DNA from 4 places in the Chryseobacterium sp. CFS15 genome. Region 4 is predicted to be linked to each of the others. Evidence: riboswitches for the same ligand, from Rfam matches in the RefSeq annotation. Region 4 holds a riboswitch; each other region holds the start of a gene.
The links. Region 4 has a riboswitch for thiamine pyrophosphate ahead of thiM (hydroxyethylthiazole kinase). Riboswitches for the same ligand answer to the same signal wherever they lie in the genome.
Positions count from the first base shown of each region.

Region 1: linked by a shared signal. The riboswitch ahead of thiM (hydroxyethylthiazole kinase) and the one ahead of thiM (hydroxyethylthiazole kinase) in region 4 are both predicted to bind thiamine pyrophosphate.
Region 2: linked by a shared signal. The riboswitch ahead of OH814_RS12570 (TonB-dependent receptor plug domain-containing protein) and the one ahead of thiM (hydroxyethylthiazole kinase) in region 4 are both predicted to bind thiamine pyrophosphate.
Region 3: linked by a shared signal. The riboswitch ahead of thiS (sulfur carrier protein ThiS) and the one ahead of thiM (hydroxyethylthiazole kinase) in region 4 are both predicted to bind thiamine pyrophosphate.

Region 1 covers NZ_JAVHYL010000002.1:209,284-214,511, forward strand. Annotated here, with positions in the region: gene tenA (thiaminase II) at 1-33, opposite strand, end outside; gene thiD (bifunctional hydroxymethylpyrimidine kinase/phosphomethylpyrimidine kinase) at 20-853, opposite strand; gene thiE (thiamine phosphate synthase) at 850-1,488, opposite strand; gene thiM (hydroxyethylthiazole kinase) at 1,485-2,282, opposite strand; TPP riboswitch at 2,344-2,436, opposite strand; gene OH814_RS03705 (response regulator) at 2,585-2,941, opposite strand; gene OH814_RS03710 (TonB-dependent receptor) at 3,324-5,228, shown strand, end outside.
Region 2 covers NZ_JAVHYL010000007.1:92,229-97,456, reverse strand. Annotated here, with positions in the region: gene OH814_RS12580 (bifunctional aconitate hydratase 2/2-methylisocitrate dehydratase) at 1-1,203, opposite strand, end outside; gene OH814_RS12575 (WG repeat-containing protein) at 1,555-2,322, shown strand; TPP riboswitch at 2,388-2,481, shown strand; gene OH814_RS12570 (TonB-dependent receptor plug domain-containing protein) at 2,589-4,721, shown strand; gene OH814_RS12565 (hypothetical protein) at 4,892-5,228, shown strand, end outside.
Region 3 covers NZ_JAVHYL010000007.1:112,167-117,394, forward strand. Annotated here, with positions in the region: gene thiE (thiamine phosphate synthase) at 1-604, opposite strand, end outside; gene OH814_RS12640 (thiamine phosphate synthase) at 624-1,208, opposite strand; gene thiC (phosphomethylpyrimidine synthase ThiC) at 1,205-3,016, opposite strand; gene thiS (sulfur carrier protein ThiS) at 3,028-3,234, opposite strand; TPP riboswitch at 3,292-3,392, opposite strand; gene OH814_RS12655 (RNA pseudouridine synthase) at 3,678-4,358, opposite strand; gene OH814_RS12660 (hypothetical protein) at 4,362-4,685, opposite strand; gene panB (3-methyl-2-oxobutanoate hydroxymethyltransferase) at 4,685-5,228, opposite strand, start outside.
Region 4 covers NZ_JAVHYL010000001.1:37,625-42,852, forward strand. Annotated here, with positions in the region: gene ribA (GTP cyclohydrolase II) at 1-13, shown strand, start outside; gene OH814_RS00170 (phosphatase PAP2 family protein) at 84-692, opposite strand; gene OH814_RS00175 (HAD-IA family hydrolase) at 1,368-1,901, opposite strand; gene thiM (hydroxyethylthiazole kinase) at 1,920-2,873, opposite strand; TPP riboswitch at 2,937-3,029, opposite strand; gene OH814_RS00185 (CPBP family intramembrane glutamic endopeptidase) at 3,332-3,985, opposite strand; gene OH814_RS00190 (linear amide C-N hydrolase) at 4,041-5,138, opposite strand; gene OH814_RS00195 (DoxX family protein) at 5,186-5,228, opposite strand, start outside.

The sequences.
Region 1 (5,228 bases), on a different contig from region 4:
AGTTTGTTTCCAGGTTAATTCAGACCAATTCATTTTTAATTATTTTATGGGGATTAAAAAAGTGATTAAGAGGACCATTTCCTTTTCCGACGACAACATCTTTTCCGTTTTTAATAGCTTCAAAAACATATTCCTGCGCTAATTCAACTGACTTAGACAACTCTTCACCTCTTGCTATAAAAGCAGCAATTGCCGAAGAAAGCGTACAGCCGGAACCGTGAGTATTTTTGGTGTTAAATTTTTCAGTTTCAAAAGTTAATTGCTCGCCATTTTCTTCAAAAAATAACGAAGTGACGGTAGGTAATTCCTGATGTCCGCCTTTGAGAAGGATATTTTTGCAGCCTGATCTTAAAATCTTTTCGCCCGCAATCTGCATATCTTCTAAGGTTTTCACCTCCATTTGTGCCAATATCGAAGCCTCATCCATATTTGGGGTAATAATTTCTGCAATGGGAAATAATTTTTCAACGATGGTTTGAATGGTTTCTTCTTCAATCAATTGATGTCCGCTTGTGGCAACCATAACAGGGTCAAATACAATTGGAATTTTTGGATATCTAGCTAGAGTATTTACGATGGTTTCAACCAATTGAGAATTATGCACCATTCCAATTTTAATGGCATCCGGGAAAATGTCGTCGAGTACAGCTTCTATTTGATCTGCAACAGCCTCCATTGAAACGGGATATATTTTTCTTACGCCCATTGTATTTTGAACCGGAAGTGCGGTAAGCACAGATGTTGCATAACATCCCAAAGCTGAAAATGTTTTGATATCTGCCTGTATGCCTGCGCCGCCACTGCCATCAAAACCGGCAATCGTAAGAACGGTAGGATAAGAATATTTTTTCATTTCAATATTTTATTTTTAATTTCGAAAGCTGCTTTTTCAGGATTTTCGGCACTGCAAATTGCAGATACAACAGCTAATGCATCTGCTCCTGCTTTTATAATGGAGGCCGCGTTTGAAGAATTGATATTGCCGATGGCAACGAGTGGCTTGTCTGTAAGAGATCTTATTTTTGATAAACCTTCCAATCCCCATTCAGTCACGGTGTCTTTTTTGGTGTCGGTATTAAATATTGGACTGATGCCAAGATAATCTGACAATTCTGTATTTACATTTTCAAGTTGGCTTAAATATTCAATAGAATATCCAATTATTTTATCTTTAAAAAACAATTCATTTCTTAGGCTTGACGGAGATTTATCGTTATTCCCGACATGAATTCCTGCCGAACCAATTTTTTCAGCAACCTCAAAATTGTCATTAATAATGAGTGGAATATTATATTTATAGGTAATCTCTTTTAATGTGAATGCTTTCCGAAGAAAATCTTCTGTTGAGGTATTTTTTTCACGAAGCTGAATAATATCAACGCCACCCAAAATTGATTTTTCTGCAACTTCAAGAAAATCTTTCCCCAAACAATCTTTCTCAGAAATAACCAAATACAGCTGATAAGGAAATGAAGGTTTTAAGATCATTGCTTTATCATTTTTAGATGAGCCGAAAATTCTTCTTCTGTAATATTGTAAAGTTTATCAATGATGTTGAGCTGTAAACTTCCGGGACCGGCACTTTGTTGAGCTGCTATTTCTCCTGCGATACCCAATAAACTCATTGCTGCAATAACAGCTTCTGTTTTGTTTTCAATAACTCCGATAAAAGAACCAATCAATGCAGTTGCTGTGCAGCCTAATCCGGTAACTTTGGTCATCATTGGATCGCCGTTTTTTAAATGGATTTCTTGATTTTCACTAATGATAATATCGGTTTCACCTGAAATACAAACTGTCGATTTGTGATTTTTGACCAATATTTTGGCAGCTTCTACAGCTTCATTACTTTTGGCAGTGCTGTCGACTCCTTTTGTGATCGTTTTACTGGTTTTTGAAAGGGCAATAATTTCAGAAGCATTTCCTCTGATCACTGTTGGATTTAAAGAAAGAATCTTGCTTAAAACCGAATCACGATAAGATGTTGCTCCGGCTCCTACAGGATCTAAAATCCAAGGTTTGTGTAATTCATTCGCTTTTTTTGCTGCCAAAAGCATTGCTTCTTCCCAATATTCATCAAGTGTACCAATATTAATGACCAATGAATTTGAAATGTTTACCATTTCTTCTACTTCAGATTTTGCATGAGCCATTATAGGTGATGCGCCAATCGCCAGAAGTGCATTAGCAGTGTTGTTCATCACAACATAATTGGTGATACTATGAACGAGGGGAGAATTGTTTCGTACGTGAAGGATGCTGTTCCAAAGATTGTTTTCCATTCTAATATTTTTATCAATAAAAGCTTTAGGATAAAATCCGGAACAACAGTCATCATTTAGAATATGACATATTGCTTTTCCCTACGTCGGTGTAAGCCGTATCAGGTTCAAAGGGACTCTCTCAATTCTTTTCAGAATACCCCTAAAGCGCAAGACAAAAGTATTGAAAAATATTGATTTTGAATGAAAACATTGTCTATATTGTCAAAATAACGCAGCTATTTCAAATTTTTCACTCTAAATAAAACACTCTGAAACAGATGCTTCAGAGTGTTTTTATTTAAAGTATAGTTGTTAAAATATTATGCAGTTAGCTTTTCAATTTTTACAAGAACATCATCGATGTCAAACGGTTTAGAAATAAATTCATCAGCGTTGCATGCATTGATTACATTTTCAGCTTTTGCATGAGCACTGATAATCATTACCGGAATTTTTGAAGTAGCTTCATCTTCTTTTATTTGATTGCAAAGATCGGTACCCGAACCATCAGGTAATCTTACATCCAATATAAAAACATCCGGAACAACCGATTGATCTCTATTGTTGAAGGCATCAACAGTAGCAAATGAACGGACGTCATAATTTTCGAATGACAGGAGCAATTGTAATGCATCTCTGATGCCTGTCTCATCTTCTACGATAAAAATTGTTTTCATACATCTTGCTTGGCAAAAACAAAGCCAACATTGAGATCTTGCTAAAATAATTTATCATAATATAGAATGAAAATTCAAAGTTTATGAAGATGAAATTGGTGAGCATACGCTTAAGATATTTCTTTATTTGAGTAATTGTTTTTAATTTTTTCTATTCCTGAATTTTTTTTAATTAAATAATGTTGTTGATAATGAGTGGTTTGTGTGTATTTCTATACGATGAGATTTGGGCAGGTAACAGCAGGATAGCTGAAATTTTCGATAAGTATACTTTTATAAAAATAAAAATATGAGAAATATCATGTCTTTCAGATTTAACTTTTCTCATGCTTTAATTTAAATGAAAGTATAAAAGTAATAATTATTAATCACCAGCCACAAAATGAAGAAATCTATAATAACTCTTGGTATTTTACTAAGTACCACAAGTTTTATCTTCGCACAGGAAAAAGAAACCACAGGTAAGGCCTCGGATAGTACAAAATCCAATAATAAAACGAAGGATATTGAGGAAGTAGTCGTTATCGCTTACGGTACACAAAAAAAAGGAGAGGTCACCGGATCTGTCGGAAAGGTGAGTACGGCGAGTTTCAAAGATCGTCCTATTGCACGAGTTGATCAGGCATTAACGGGTCAGATTGCGGGTGTTAAAACCCGTGCTACTTCAGGAAAACCGGGAGAACCCTTAGAAATTCGAGTGCGTGGTTCAGCTTCTATCTCAGCAAGCAATTCTCCTCTTTATGTAGTTGATGGAATGGTAGTAGATGACATGGCCAATGTTTCTCCAGATGATGTGCAATCGATTGAAGTACTAAAGGATGCTGCATCAACGGCAATGTACGGATCGAGAGGCTCTAATGGGATCGTGATTGTAACGACTAAAAAAGGAGTTTCAGGTAAGCCATCATTCTCATTTTCTCAGTATTATGGTGTTCAAACCATCGAGAAAAAGCTTGACATCATGAACAGCGCAGAATGGATTGACTATGCAACCGAGTCTATTAATAAAAGATGGGTTGCTTTATCTCCAGGGAATTCAGCTTCTGACAGCTATGCAGTGAGAGCAAATTATTTTAATCTGGCAAATACTACTGATTATAATCTGGCAAATATCACCTATATGGTCGATCCAAGATGGGGAACCAATCAGGTAGCAAATATCGACTGGCAGGATGCGTTTTACCGCCCGGCCGCCATTCAGAATTATCAGTTATCGGTGAGAGGGGGAAGCCAGAATGTAAAATATGCAATCTCGGCTGCGTATTTTGATCAGGAAGGTATGGCGCTTAATACAGGTTTTAATAGATTTAATTTAAGTGCAGTTATTGATGTAAATATTTCTGATAAATGGAAGGCCGGAATTACTTTACGCCCAAGTTATTCTCAAAGTTACGGAGCTGCGGTAGACGGGAAAGATAATGAAGCACACAAAATGCTTTCTATGGTTCCAGTAGCAGAATTATCAGCCGGTCTTTATACCAATTTCTGGAAAAATACAAGATACAGATGGGCGGGTTCTACAGTAAGCCCGATTGGAACTTTAGAAAACACAACCAATGATACCAATGAATTCAGGTTATTGTCTAGCATGTACATGTCTTATGATATTTTACCGGGATTAAATTTTAAAATTTCAGGAGGTGCTACTAATAATTATAACATCAATACCGGTTATATACCAACTTTCAATTTAGTTACAAATATTCCGGGGCAGGTAAGTATTGCGAGCAGAAGAACGGTTAATTATAACCGATATTTAGGTGAAGCTTTATTAAATTATAAAAAGACCTTCGGAAGTCATAGTATCGCCGCTCTTGCAGGGTATAGTGCCGAAAATTACAGAACGACTTCACAATACAATCGTAACAAAGGTTTCGCTAATGATGATTTGAAAACGTTTAATTTCACACAGTCTGCATCAGTGCTAAATTCAGAATATACAGCTTCAGAGCGTATGCTGATCTCATTATTCGGACGTGTAAACTATGATTACCAAAAGAAATATATGCTATTTGCAAGTATACGTAGAGACGGTTCTTCCAGATTTGGATGGAATAATCTTTATGGAACTTTCGCAGCATTTGGTGGAGCATGGAAAATGGATGAAGAAGAATTTCTTAAAGATAAAACCTGGCTGAGCAACTTAAAATTAAGATACAGCTGGGGAGAAAACGGAAACGATAACATCGGAGATTACCGGGCTTTTGGTACACTTGCAGGAGGAAATTATTCATTTGGTGGAGGTTTGTCAAATGGTCTGATATCCAATACAATTCCCAATCCGAAT
Region 2 (5,228 bases), on a different contig from region 4:
TTCAATAGAAATTTCTTTAGAAGGAGCGAAAACTGCAGGAGCTGTAATTCCTAAAGTTTTTGCAGCAAAAGTTTGAATTTTTTTACCAAAAACAATGGCGTAAGAACCACCCGCTTTGATGAATTCTAATTTTTGAGGAGTAAATGATTTTGAAATATCTTTCAATTCAACATCTCCGTTGTATAATTTCTTTTCTTTGGTGTTGATGGTAAGAACGGTTCCTGTAGCAACAGAATATTTTTCTTCCAAAACAATGTCGCCATTTTCATTACGAAGAGGGTTTCCGTTTTCGTCAACTTTTTTCACCCAGTTTTGTAGGTCAATTCCGATACCTCCGGTTACATCAACAGTTGTTAAGAAAATTGGAGAAATACCATTTGTTCCCGCTACAATCGGGGCGATATTTACGAATGGTACGTAAGGGCTTGCTTGTTTCCCTGTCCAAAGTGCAACGTTGTTTACACCCGACATACGAGAAGAACCAACTCCCATTGTTCCTTTTTCTGCGATAAGCATTACGCTTGCATCAGGATGTTTTGCCTGTAAAGCCTTAATTTCTTCCTGAGCTTCAGGGGTAATCATACATTTCCCATGCAATTCTCTGTCTGAACGAGAGTGTGCCTGATTTCCGGGAGACAATAAATCTGTTGAAATGTCACCTTCACCAGCGATGAATGTTACTACTTTAATTTCTTCTGCAACTTCCGGAAGTTTAGTAAAAAACTCTGCTTTTGCATAGCTTTCAAGAATATCTTTAGCGATTACGTTACCAGATTCGAAAGATGCTTTCAAACGTGCTGTGTCAGCATCGTATAAGTAAACCTGAGTTTTAAGAACTTCAGCAGCCGGTTTTGCAGTTGCCTCATCATTTCCTAAAGCTAAATCAAGTAAAACCCCAATTGAAGGTCCGCCTTTCATATGAGATAGTAATTCGAAAGCGTAAGTTGGAGTAATTTCTTCAACCACAGATTCGCCAAGAATAATTTCCTTTAAAAACTTAGCCTTTACGCCTGCAGCACTTGTGGTACCCGGCAAAGTATTATAAATAAAAAATTTAAGAGAATCAGCTCTATATTCGTTTGCTGTATCTTTAATCTGCTCAATAATTGCGCTTAATAGATCTGCGCCGTCAATTGGTTTTGGGTGAAGCCCCTGATTTTTTCTTTCTTCGATTTCTTGGATGTAATCCTGATAAATATTCATAATTCTAGAAGTCTTTTCATTTTAAATGCGCCTTCGGGATGTAATGAGATTCCTAATACGCATCACTTTCAAATAGTTTGACGATTTATTCGTAAATCTTTCTAAGTTTGTTATCGGAAATTGAAGCTGTCTATTGAAAATCTTTTCTGATATAAAAATTTAACAGATAAGAACTGATGTTATTTTTTTAGATTTATCAAAAAAATCTTCAAAATTTAGTTTTCCGTTATTAAACACTTGAAAATGTTTCCAAATTTACGAAATTTTACTATTTTGTAAGGTTGAAATTATTTAGATTCTTTATAAATATGAATTTTATATTTTCTATTTTTGACACAAAATAAACATACAATGATTTTAAGGAAATTGAAGTTGGGTTTTTTGATAACATGTTCTGTTTTTGCTTTTTCGCAATCTAAACCTTTGAAAAAAAGCAATGTAAGTGTATCTAAAAAAGCTGTAAAATCAAATATTGTTAAAAATACTGTAACAAAACTTCCAGTAGTTAATGAGGAGTTGCCATTGCTGATTCCGCAAAAAAAGAACGGAAAATCCGGGTTTGTCAATCAAAAAGGGAAATTTATAATTCAGCCGGAATATGATTTGGTGATGTTTTTTGGTGAAGATTGTAATCTTTTAAACTCGCCTAACGAGAAAGTTAAAAAGTTCGGAAGCGGAGATTTTGCTACTGTAGAAAAGGGCGGTATTGCGTTTAGAATTAATAAATCAGGAAAAAGAGTTTACCAATATAATAGTAATGATCTGGGAAGATGCCAGCAAGAATTGAAAAAAGCATTGTTTCATGCTTATATTCTTAGTGGAAAGTATGGAATTATCGAAGATTCGAAGTTTAAAAATCCATCAGACCGCAATCAGTTTACCATTTATCCAAGTTACCAGTATCTTTACATTTTGGAGGGCGACGACACGTCGAATCCTATGATCATAGCAACGTATAACGATAAATTTGGTGTAATTGATGTTAATAACAAAATCATTATTCCATTTGAATATTCAGATATAAAAAGAAATTACAGCTGGAAATTGGGGAAAATGTTTGAAGTCACAAAAGATGATAAAAATTATTATTATATAGATTCTTACAACCGATCTTATTAGTTTTAGTGTGAAATTAAATCCCAAATCAAAATATTTTTAATTCACATATTTTTAGTAATTTTGCCGCTGAAATAAAGGGGTGCTCCAGTCGGGGCTGAGATTATACCCAATGAACCTGGAACGGGTAATGCTGTTTAGGGAAACATTCATTATAATTGATGAATGATAAATGATAAACTATAAATTAAATCACTTATCAATCATAATTTATCGATTATAAATATAGTCGCCCCTTTTATTCCATTAAATTTTTAAAATTTATAAGAATGAAAGGATTATTTTTTTTAGGGCTTACCGCAAGTTCATTGAGTTTTGCTCAAACTCTAAATAATGATTCTCTGAAAATCAGAGAAATTGAAGCCGTCAACTTTACCAGAAGACTTCCCGTTGCTAAAGAAATCATCAATGTACAGAAAGATCTTGACGGACGAAATCTCGGGCAGGATCTTCCTATTCTCTTAAAAAATCAAACTTCAATTATTTCTACTTCTGATGCCGGAAACGGAGTCGGCTACACGGGATTTAGGATTCGTGGAGTTGCCGGGAGAGGGATTAATGTGATGATGAATGGTGTTCCGTTCAACGATTCTGAAAGCCAGGGAACTTTCTTTGTTAATGTTCCGGATCTTACCAGCTCGGCTTCACAAATCGTGATTCAAAGGGGTGTGGGGACTTCCAATAACGGAGTTTCTGCCTTTGGCGCAAGTATCAATGTGATTTCTAAAGAGCCTGAAGAAAAATTTTATATTAAAACAGATGACAGCTACGGGTCATTTAACACTTATAAATATTCAGCTGAAGTAGGTTCCGGTAAATTCTGGAAAGACCGTCTTTCTGTGATGGGAAGATATTCATATATTCATTCTGATGGGTATATAGACAGAGCTTTTTCAGATTTAAATTCTTACAATTTCACAGCCTTATTTGAAGAAGGAAAAACAAAACTTCGCTTGATGGCCTTTGGAGGAAAAGAAAAAACGTATCAGGCCTGGAACGGAATCGACAGGCAAACCTGGGAAACAACTCCTAAACTGAACTATTCTGGTCAGTATACAGATCTTTTTACAGGCGAGGAAAAATTTTATGATAACGAAACCGATAATTACAGACAAAATCATTATCAGTTTTTATGGGAACAAAACATCAACGAACGCTGGAATCTTGAAACGACTCTTCATTATACTAAAGGAAGAGGGTTTTATGAAAATTACGTAAGAGTAAACGAAGAAGATGAGGAAGCAACACATTATTCCAATTACAATCTTCCGGTATTCGAATTGAATGGAGCTCCTGTAAATCAAACCGATTTTATCAGAAAAAAATGGTTGAATAATGATTTTTATGGCTTGGTTTCTACTTTGTATGGGAAATTTGAAAATCTAGATTTGAATTTCGGATTGGTTGGAAATCAGTATTACGGAAGACATTATGGGAATGTTACCGGAGTGTATTTTCCAAATATTGATGAATATGAATATTACCGTAATCGTTCGGTGAAAACTGAAGTTGCAGCTTTTGCCAAAGCATTAATCAAAGTGAATGATTTTGAATTCTTTGGAGATCTTCAGTTGAGAAATATTGATTATGATACAAAGATATTAATGGAAGGTGATGGAGAAGGCGCTAATCTTAATGAAAACTGGTTATTTTTTAATCCAAAAGCAGGAGTTAATTATAAACTAGGAAACGGAAAAGTTTTCTTCTCTTATGCTCATGCGCAACGCGAGCCCAATCGTGATGATCTAATATCAAACAATGATGTGAAATCAGAAAAACTACATGATTTTGAAGCAGGAATTGAAAAGCAATTTGGAAAAGTCGCTTTTACAGCCAATCTTTATTATATGTATTATCTGAATCAGCTGGTTCTGAATGGGCAGATCAGTAATATCGGAGAGTTTATCAGAACCAATTCCGGGAAAAGTTACAGAAGAGGTTTAGAAATTGGAGCTTTGGCAAAACTTTCAAAACAATGGGAGATTTCTGGAAACGTAAGTGTAAGCCAAAACAGAAATCTTGATTTCAGAATTAAAAATAAAAAAGAAATTACCGAGCTTGGGAATACAGAAATTTCTTTTTCACCCAATTTGATTGCCAATCTTAGTCTGAAATACACCCCAACTAAGAATTTCCAATTGGCATTGATGAATCAGTATGTAGGGAAGCAATATCTTGATAATACAGAAACTCAGAGTTTACAGCTTGCCGATTATCTTCTTACAGATTTTAATGCGCAATATGACTTTAAAATTGCAAAACATGAGGTTGCTTTAAAGCTTTTGGTTAATAATATTTTTAATCAGAAATATGTAAACAACGGTTACGTTTACAATGGTCCTGTTTATTTTTCTCAGGCAGGAACCAACTTCATGTTCGGAATCAGCTGGAAAATCCAATAATTAAAATTCGACACCATTTCATATCATTATATTTCAAGTAAAGTTCAGATTAAATTTTTTAAAGACTGTTTCGGCAGTCTTTTTTAGTTTTAATTTTTAACTTATTGCTTATTATACATTATAAATAAATCTCTCAAAAAGTCACGAAAAAGTCATAAATTTGCCACCAAATGAATATTTCAGCTTACATTTTAGACTATCTGAAGCAATTTGGAACCGTTACCGTTCCAAAGTTTGGTGTATTTTCTCTGGAAAATTCTAAAGCGGTCATCAACTCAGAAAACGGAAGTATTCTTCCTCCTTCTTCAAAAATAGCATTCCATTCTGATTATCAGGTTTTATCTGACGATTTGATAGGATTTATCAGCAATAAAAAAGCAATTTCAAAAGAAGCTGCGGAGAATGAATTGCAGATTCAGACAGATTTTTGGAAGAAAAAACTTCAGGCCGAGCAGGTTTTGGAGATTCAGAATTTAGGAACTGTTTTTATTGAAGACGGCCAGCTCC
Region 3 (5,228 bases), on a different contig from region 4:
CTGTTTTAAATTCTTTGGTAATAGAAGGTTGATTGGTGATTTGCCCCGAAACAGCGACTCCGTAAATTCCGATTTGTTGTAAGAGTTCGATGTCTTTCAAAACCACTCCGCCAATGGCGAATATCTTTGGTATTTCTAATGATTTTGATCGTAATCCTTCAATAATTTTTTGATATCCTTCAAAACCCAAAATCGGACTTAGCTGCTCTTTCGTTGAAGTAAAACGTAAGGGTCCCAAACCTATGTAATCGCATGATTCATTCATTCTTTGCAAAACATCTGAAATGGAATTTGCCGTTCCGCCGATAATTTTATTTTTTCCTAAAATTTGTCTTGCAATTTCAATCGAAATATCTTTTAAACCCAAATGAACACCGTCTGCATCAATATCTTTTGCAATCTGAGCATGATCGTTGATAATACAAACTGATTGATATTCTGAACACAGCAGTTTTGAATTTTCACAAAGCTCAATAAACTCATTTTCGGGAGCATTCTTCCAGCGAACCTGAATCCATTTTATGCCGTTGTCTAAGGCTTTTCTTATATTTATTTCCTGTTCGGCTATTGTAAAGCCTTGAGAAATATATTGTAGTTTTTCCATTTTTAAATTTGAATAAATCTTAATAAATTACATTCTGTCTGCATTTTTTGAAAACACCTAAAGGTTCATCACTTTCCCAAATTGCTCCTAACAAAGCCACTCCATCTATTTCACTTTCAAAAACTTCATTGATATTATTTTCATTAATTCCTCCCAAAGCAATCAGTTTCACATTTGGATTATCTCGTTTTTTAATATCATTCAAAATATTCGAATTTTCACCATATCCTTTTTTAGAAATACTCGGAAAAACCGGACTAATAAATGCATATTCCCATTCTTTATTCAAGTGATTAAAACTTTCAATATCATGAACAGACGTTGAAATTATTTTATCTGTGAAAGATTGAAATAAACTATTTTGCCTGTCAATTTCCCTGAAATGAAATCTTGAGATATTAAAGTTTTCTGCTAAATCATAATGACTGTATAAAACCAATTGAGACTGAAATTTTGAATCTATCTTTTGAATAAAATCCGTCATTTCATTTTGGTTAATAAAAGGCTTTCTGATATGAAGCAAATCCAAACCTTCCTGAAATAATTGATTGATGATCTCAGTTTCATTTTGAACTTTATCTTCGGGAGTGATTACGATAATCATATATAAATTTCTTTCCCTTTTTCGATGAATTCCTGAGATTTATCAAACATTCCTTTTTCTGCAGATTCACGAATTTCCTGCGTAATTTTCATTGAACAGAATTTCGGTCCGCACATCGAACAGAAGTGCGCAATCTTCGCGCCGTCCGCAGGAAGTGTTTCATCATGATAAGATCTCGCCGTATCCGGATCAAGAGAAAGATTGAACTGATCTTCCCATCTGAATTCAAATCTTGCTTTACTCAAAGCATTGTCTCTGTATTGCGAACCAGGATGACCTTTCGCCAAATCTGCAGCATGAGCAGCCAACTTGTAAGTGATAACTCCAACTTTTACATCTTCTTTATTTGGAAGTCCCAAGTGTTCTTTCGGGGTCACATAACACAACATCGCGCAACCAAACCAGCCAATCATCGCTGCACCAATTCCGGAAGTAATGTGATCGTATCCCGGTGCAATATCCGTAGTTAAAGGGCCTAATGTGTAAAACGGTGCTTCATCACATATCTCCAATTGCTTATCCATATTTTCTTTGATCATATGCATCGGAACGTGTCCCGGACCTTCAATCATCACCTGAACATTGTGCTTCCAAGCAATTTTTGTCAGCTCACCTAAAGTTTCCAATTCGGCAAACTGTGCCTCATCATTTGCATCAGCAATTGAACCCGGGCGAAGACCGTCTCCTAAAGAAAAAGCAACATCATATTTTTTCATGATCTCGCAAATCTCTTCAAAATGAGTATATAAAAAGTTTTCTTTATGATGGAACAAACACCATTTTGCCATGATAGAACCACCTCTGGAAACAATTCCTGTCACACGTTTTGCGGTCAAATGAATATATCTCAACAAAACTCCGGCATGAATCGTGAAATATGAAACTCCCTGTTCTGCCTGTTCGATCAAGGTATCTTTAAAAATTTCCCATGTTAAATCTTCTGCAACACCTTTTACTTTTTCCAATGCCTGATAAATCGGAACGGTACCGATCGGAACCGGACTATTTCGGATGATCCATTCTCTGGTTTCGTGAATGTTTTTTCCGGTTGACAGATCCATAATCGTATCTGCTCCCCATCTGCAAGCCCAAACTGCTTTTTCAACTTCCTCTTCAATGCTTGATGAAACAGCACTGTTTCCGATGTTTGCATTAATTTTAACTAAAAAATTTCGCCCAATAATCATCGGCTCGCTTTCGGGATGATTGATGTTATTTGGAATAATTGCTCTTCCGGCTGCAATTTCGTCTCTTACAAATTCGGGAGTTATCTTTCTTTTCGGAGTTCTTGCTCCAAAACTATTTCCCGGATGTTGAAAAGCCATCTCTTTTGAAACAGAATCTAATTGCTCGATTCTTTGATTTTCTCTAATGGCAATATATTCCATTTCAGCAGTGATAATCCCCTGTCTTGCATAATACAATTGGGTAACCTCTTTTCCTTCTCTGGAAACTTTTGGCTGATGGTTATACGAAAAACGCAGTTCATCTAATTTTGAATTGGCAAGACGGGCTTTTCCGTATTCTGAGGTAATTCCGTCTAAAACTTCGACGTCATTTCTATCCAAAATCCATTGTTCTCTAATTCTTGGAAGTCCTTTTTCGATATTAATTTCAGAATTTTCATCGGTGTAAGGTCCTGAAGTATCGTAAATGGTGACAGGAAGATTTTCTTCTAAATTTCCGTTGGTTAATTTTGTCGGACTTAGTTGTATTTCACGCATCGCTACATTGATTGGGTGAATTTTCCCTTCAACATAGATTTTTTTTGAGTTCGGAAACGGCGAACGTGTGATTTTATGAGCCATAAAAATATTTTTTAACCGCCTTGAGTAGCAGTGATAATTAAAATTGAATCTTGGTTGTTGAGAATAGTTTCCGCCCAGAATGACTGCGGAATAATACGATTGTTGAGCGCTACGGCAATACCTTTTTTCTTTTCAGGTAATTCCATAGCGATAAGTGCTTCCAGCGTTTTGGGAAGTACATCAAAATTTCTTAGTGTGTGATTGATTGTGAGCTCCATTCCTAAATTTTTAAATATACTTTAGGAATGCCCATCATTGTACAATAGAATGTACAGCAAAGTCATCTCACTTTTTCCTACGCTAGTATGATCTAGAAATCAGGTTCAAAGGGTAAAGTCTCAGCCTGTTTTGTCAACAGACACCCCTAAAGTTGGGAGCGAAGTTAGACATTTTTTTAAAATGGACAAAATTTTTTGAAAGAGATGGGAGTTTAGAAGATTAAGCTTGGAAGCTTTAAGTGCTTGAAAATATTTTTGCCACGAAGACACGAATGTTTTTCATCTTTAACGTAATAATATTCGTGCATTCGAGGCTTATAAGTTTTTTAGAAGTTGAAATGAAATATTCTGCAAGCCCATACTTAAGATAATTTCAATACAAAAAAAATGGAAACAAGATGATCTCCAGTTTCCATTTTTTTACTTATTTCTATATTTAATATTTATTCTTCACATGCTCTCCAAATTGCGTCATTCTGCGGAACGGGAGCAACAATTGTCACCTCCTCTTTTGTAACAGGATGTATAAACTGAAGTTTTCTGGCGTGAAGATTTATTCCGCCATCGGGATTTGAACGGGGCGCACCGTATTTTAAATCACCTTTAATCGGAACTCCGGTTTTTGATAACTGTGCCCTGATTTGATGATGCCTACCGGTTTCCAAATCAATTTCCAAAAGCAGATAATTATCTAACGCTTTAATTACATTATAAGTAAGAATTGCTTCTTTTGCCCCTTCGGTCACTTTCGTAAAGACGATCGCTTTATTATTTTTCTCGTTTTTCTGAAGATAATGAACCAATCTTTGCGTTTGAGGAATCATTTCTTTAGCAACAACCGCCCAATACGTTTTCTTAATTTCACGGTTTTTCACCATTTGAGTTAATCTTGAAAGCGCTTTTGAAGTTTTAGCATAAATGACCAAACCAGAAGTTGGGCGATCAATACGATGTACCAAACCCAGAAAAACATTTCCGGGTTTATTATCTCTTTTTTTGATGAAATCTTTAATAGAATCAAGTAAAGGTTCGTCGCCGGTTTTATCGCCCTGAACGAGCTGCCCTACTTTTTTATTGATAACTAAAAGATGATTATCCTCAAAAACAATCTGCTCTTCCATAATACCTTAACGATTCTGTGATCTGCTTACAAAAGAAATAACAACTCCGCCTAAAAGACCAATCGTTTTTATGATGTTAAGACTTGAATCGATTGGTAAAAATGCGCCGATGATACACAAACCTGCCGCAGCGTACATAGGATACATAAATTTTGTGTGCATCAACATTCTTCCCTGCACGATAAAACTAATTCCAATTAAAATATAAAATAATCTTGCCGAAAGAAGATAGTTAATATTATCCGGGAAAATTTTAAACCAACCCGCTGCTAAACAAATGATTGCTAAAATTGATAAAATTCCTTGTGTTGCCTGTAAATTACTTTTCATTAATAGCTTTCATTTTGGTTAGGGAAATCAGCATTTTTCACGTCTTTCACGTATTGAGAAACTGCTCCTGTTATTTCTGTATATAAATCGAGGTATCTTCTTAAGAATTTTGGAGAGAAACCTTTATTCATTCCCACCATATCATGATACACCAAAACCTGTCCGTCACAATGAGCTCCGGCTCCAATCCCGATTGTTGGAATCGAAATGCTTTCCGTCACTCTTTTAGCCAAATCTGCTGGAATTTTCTCAAGAACAACTCCAAAACAGCCCAATTCTTCAAGCAATTTTGCATCGTTGATCAATTTTTCAGCTTCAGCTTCTTCTTTAGCTCTCACTTTATACGTTCCAAACTGATAAATAGACTGCGGCGTTAATCCCAAATGTCCCATAATAGGAATTCCGGCGTTGATTATTTTTTTAATCGATTTTGAAATTTCTTTTCCACCTTCAATTTTAATAGCGTGAGCACCCCCTTCTTTCATCATTCTAACTGCAGATTCTAATGCAATATCAGGATTACTTTGGTAGGTTCCGAAAGGT
Region 4 (5,228 bases):
GGAAAAGTTATAATTTTCTCATTGCTGCAGTAAAATTTTAAGCTTATATTTTTTAATGAAAATGTGCAACTATTCACCTGTTTCTAGTCTTGTTGAAGAAGAATTTTAGTTTTTCGGTAATTATAACCCGCAATAATCGTTACAAATGCAGGTAATAGAAGTAATAATCCCTCATTACCAATGTAGTGATATAGCAATAAAGTAGCTAAAATCAGGATCCATCCCGACAGAAAATAATAATTTGCAGATCGGAAATTTTGGTATTTAATATTATCGTTGCGATAAGGAATGATTATAAAGCTAACATGCGCGAGAATGGCTCCAGTTAAAATATCAATTAAATGATGCTGGTAAGTCGTCAATGTAGAAATTCCTAAAAAAATCAGCCAGATCATTAAGAAAATCCGCCACTTTGAGAGAGATCTGAACACAGACCAGAATATAAAGGCAAAAGTAATATGCAATGATGGAGATTGATTGAAAGGGGAGTCAAATTTCTTTAAAAACGAAAAAGGTAGTTTCAAAATAATATTGGAGACTTCAGGTTTTGGAAATGAGAATCTTAAAGGAAAAGTAATAAAAAATATACCCGCTGTAATAATTACAAAAAGCATTCTCCAGGTTAATATTTTTAATTGTTGTTTATTTTTACACGAAAAAAATACAACGCAGAAAAAAACACCACTCGCCATGTAAGGGATGATCGACAGGGGGATGAATGGAATTGATCTTTCAAAGTCAAAAGTGAATTAGGGAACCTGACCTAGCGACGAGGAATACCACGTGCAAAGATTGTAAACTGCCATGAATACAATAGTGCAGAGTGTTAATGCAAATGCCTGCTGTCGGATTTTTAATTGCTTTTTAGTCATGCGTCATGATATTTAGGAATGAACAACGACGACTAAGTAAAAGTCCTTTTCTTATCAGCATAATCTTACGTTTTTTATGATTTAACAATTAAAAAAGTTGATAAAGAATCAAATAATAAACCATTGAACATTAAATTTTTGATATATTAACTAAAATAAGATGATGTGGTATCTGTTTATCATAGCTAAAACAAAGTGACTGTTATGCAGAAGAGTATATCGCTATTGCTATCGAACCATGTCCGTTTTTGGCAGCAGATTCTATAAATATATTAATCAATATCTTGCATACGGCTTATGTATGTCTGTGCAAAGGGTAGTACAGTGGTAATATTACTTATTTGGCGATGAATATGGCAAGCACAAGGTTGTAGCGGTCAGGATGATCGGTCACGGAAGTTTTAAAAATGAGAATAATAATTTTGCGGATTTTGGAAAACTTATATTGAGTTTATTTCCATAGACCGCAGTGATAAAGAATTTATGAATGAATTATTAGAAAAAATCAAGAATATTGAACATGGTTTTAAAACAAGAATCCTCAATGACAATACATTCAGATGGATTTATCCGAAGTTTATTTGCTGTCAGAAGATAAATTTCCGGATCAGGTTTTCCTTTCGGAACATCATCTGCAGATGTCACAGCATCAAAGTAGTGGTCGAGCCCTAACTTATTTAGAACCACCGGAATGATGATGGCCGGAGAATTTGTCGCCAAACCTATCTTCAATCCTGATTTATGCAAGGATTCTATGAATGCTTTAATACCTTTCATCTCACAATTTTCAGTTTTGATCAGTTCCATGACCCTTTGTACAACTTGTTCCTCTACAGCCTGAAGAGTGAGACCTGACCAAGGAAATCTTTCATACCAAAACCGGGTTACTTCTTTAGTTGTCATTGATTGAGTCAATGCTGTAAATTCGTCTAAAGACGTGAAAACTTCTGATTCTGCCTGTTTCCAGAATTTTTCAGAATCGATCAGTACACCGTCCATATCAAATATAACCGCTTTTACCTGATCCATTAAGCCCATTTTTTAAGATCATATGCAGCTTCCCAGAAAATGATATTCCATTCTTGAGGAGGTGATAAATGCTTCTGTCATTTTTTCTCTAACAGCGGCAGTAGCTTCTGATGCAACCTCATCACAGAGATTGATCGCCTGTTCTACGGCATCTGCAAATTCTTCACCACCGTAAGTGTCAATCCACCTTTGGTAGGGATTGTTTTCAGATTGAAGATGATTGTAAATATGATCTCCCACTTTTTTGTAGATCCAAAAGCAGGGCAGCACTGATGCCATTGCAATCTCTACAGAATCCATAGCAGCTGTGCTCTTACGAAAGTGAATATAATGACACGCAGGCTGTATTTCCCCTTTTTCATTTAAGCCGAAGTCTTTAAAATAAGATTCGTGCAGTATATTTTCTACTACGATGGCAGTTTCTGCATATTTAAGATATTTTAATGTTTGACTGACGATAATGTCGGTCTCACCGGAGATACAGACCACTGAATTACAATTTTGAACCATGGTCTTTGCTGCTTCCAAAGCTTCTGTGCTTTGAGCTGTACTGTCTACTCCTTTTGTAATACTGGCATTTGCATCTGCAAGGGCGATGATCTCCGAAGCATTTCCACGAATTGCTGTTGGATGGTATTTTAAAAGCGTACTCAGAACTGTATCACGATAAGCAGTAGCGCCAGCTCCTACAGGATCTAATATCCAGGGCTTTTGCAATAGGGTAGCATTTTTAGCGGCAAGAAGCATTGCTTCTTCCCAGTACTCATCCAGTGTACCTATGTTGATTACCATAGCATTTGAGATCTTGACCATGTATAGCACCTCTGGTTTGGCATGAGCCATTATGGGCGATGCGCCAACGGCCAAAAGAGCGTTGGCCATATTGTTCATCACAACATAATTGGTGATATTATGAACTAGGGGAGAAGTATTTCTTACGTGAAGGATGTGTTGCCAGAGATTATTTTCCATTCTAATATTTGTTTGTAAATAGAAGCTTTAGGATAAAATCCGGAACAACAGTCATTATCAGAATAATGACTTATTGCTTTTCCCTACGTCGGTGTAAGCCGTATCAGGTTCAAAGGGACTGTCTCAATTCTATTTAGAATACCCCTAAAGCGTGAAGCAAAAGTATTGAAAAATTATCAAAATGCTATAATAATTTCGCCTGATATTAAAGGATTAATTTTTATCATTTTTTCTAATAAATTTATTGTTATAGGAGCCCGTAGAAAAATGATCTCACTGGCTTTTTTTTAAATTGCAATCTTACAAATGAATATTTGCAGTACATAATGGCTTCATTTTCATAAGGGTTTTCTTACTTCTTATAAAAATAGAAGCCAAATATATTGATCATTTCTACTATATTTAACTTTCAGATAGAAATATGAGAGTTAAAATTAGCTATAAGGTTACCAGATGATTTACCAAATAAATTCATAAAATTCAATATATCCGAAATAACTCAAACTTAGAAAGACTGTATCGATCAATCCATGGACGATTATATTGATCCAAATATTTTGATACTTAATATACAACAGTGCAAATGCAATCCCAAATACAAAGGTCATTATTAATCCAGCTATTCCTTGATACATGTGTGGTAAACAAAAGAGTAATGTTGAGAGAACGAATACGATGACCTTTTTATCTCCGAAAACATTTCTCAGCTGAGCAAAAGCAAATGCCCTGAACAACAATTCCTCTCCTATTGCGGCACTGATCCACATTCTGTACAACCATTTAAAATACTGGGACGCATCGCCTTCAATGTGCTTAAAGGCAGAATAATCAGCCGGTTCATTACATAGCCAAGTGACCAATGGCTGTACAATAAAATCCAAACCCAGTTCTAAAATCACATAGGAGGCTATAATTACTTTTAGATCATGAAAATTGAGATTCTTAAAATTTAGCATTTTTAGATTTCCATTCTGAAGATATATGATAATCAAAACAAATATAATGATAACACAGAACGTGTACGGAAATCTAGTCAGTGGATTGTAGATCACCAGACAAACTACTGCAAGCAAAACGAGGGACATCCACTTATTCTGAAGTACTGATTTCATCGTAAAAATAATTTAGTCAAATATTAATTGGCTGTTTTTTCTAAAAACATCTAAATCATGGCAAAATGTTTTCAAAAAACGATACAATGTTTTTTTTGAGTTTTTCGAAACTAGCGGAATTTCCGAATTCTTTATTGTCGTAGCCAATTGGAAATCCTTTTTCAACATAAGTATTGTTTTTTGCTGCTGTAAGAATTTGGAATTTGTCGTTAACGGTTCCCGTTTCATCAGTGTGGATATCTAAATATTTTATTGATGCGTTTTTAGAAAAATCCAACTTGCCGATGTAAATTGTCTTCACCTCTTTCTTCAAGTCAGACCTAAAATAAAGATTCATCTTTTTCGTGTCAATGACCGTCTGCCATTCACCTGGATGTATGGCGTTCAAGATACTCCAGGCATAGTCTATAGGTCTAACATCGTACTTATAATTCTTCAGCATATAATATGCACGGTTATACCGGTCTTCCCAGTTCTTATTTTGATCAAAATCAAACTTTTCATTTCCACCCAGAAAATCAAACTTTTTAGCAGCAGCCAGATCCTTATGATATTGATTGTTGCAAAGTAAGGGCATCGGCATTTCCTTGTTGGTAAGGACTGTATACTTACCATTCAATAGAGCAATCGTGGCAGAGTTTCCTTTGGCATCGGTCAGAAAAAAATGACTTCCGGCTGCATTAGGCCACCAGTCGATGTTTGGTCCATCATTCAGATGGGCCACAACTTCATTGACCGATTTGTAATTGTCCAGTTGATACTGGATCCATTGTGCCCAGAACATATTGGGCTGCTTTGGATTGTAAACTTTGGTTGTTTCTTCCAGATATAATTCGACCAAAAAAAGACCTTTTTCATTAACCCCGTAGCAAGGAAAATCATATCCCAAAAGATTGAAGGTGACAGATCCGAATTTTGATATCCATTGTTTATGAGGCTGAAGTTGATCAGTTGTCAAGTTCTGCCAGCTAATGTTCCTTTTAAGAACATCACGTTTGTTGATCACGATCATCCCCGGCATTGTTTTCCAGTTTTCGTTGAAGCCGACAACATTATGATTTTTACCTGCGAGTAAAAATGCGGAGCAGGCTCTACTTTGGACGGGATAGACGATCGAAAAAATTACGATAAGACGCAAAAACAAAAATTTCATAGAGAATAATTTATAGATTTATTATCAGCAGATGTAGAGAGATTCTTCTACTGTAGCTTGTGTGATGAACTTACCTTGCTTGAATTTTTC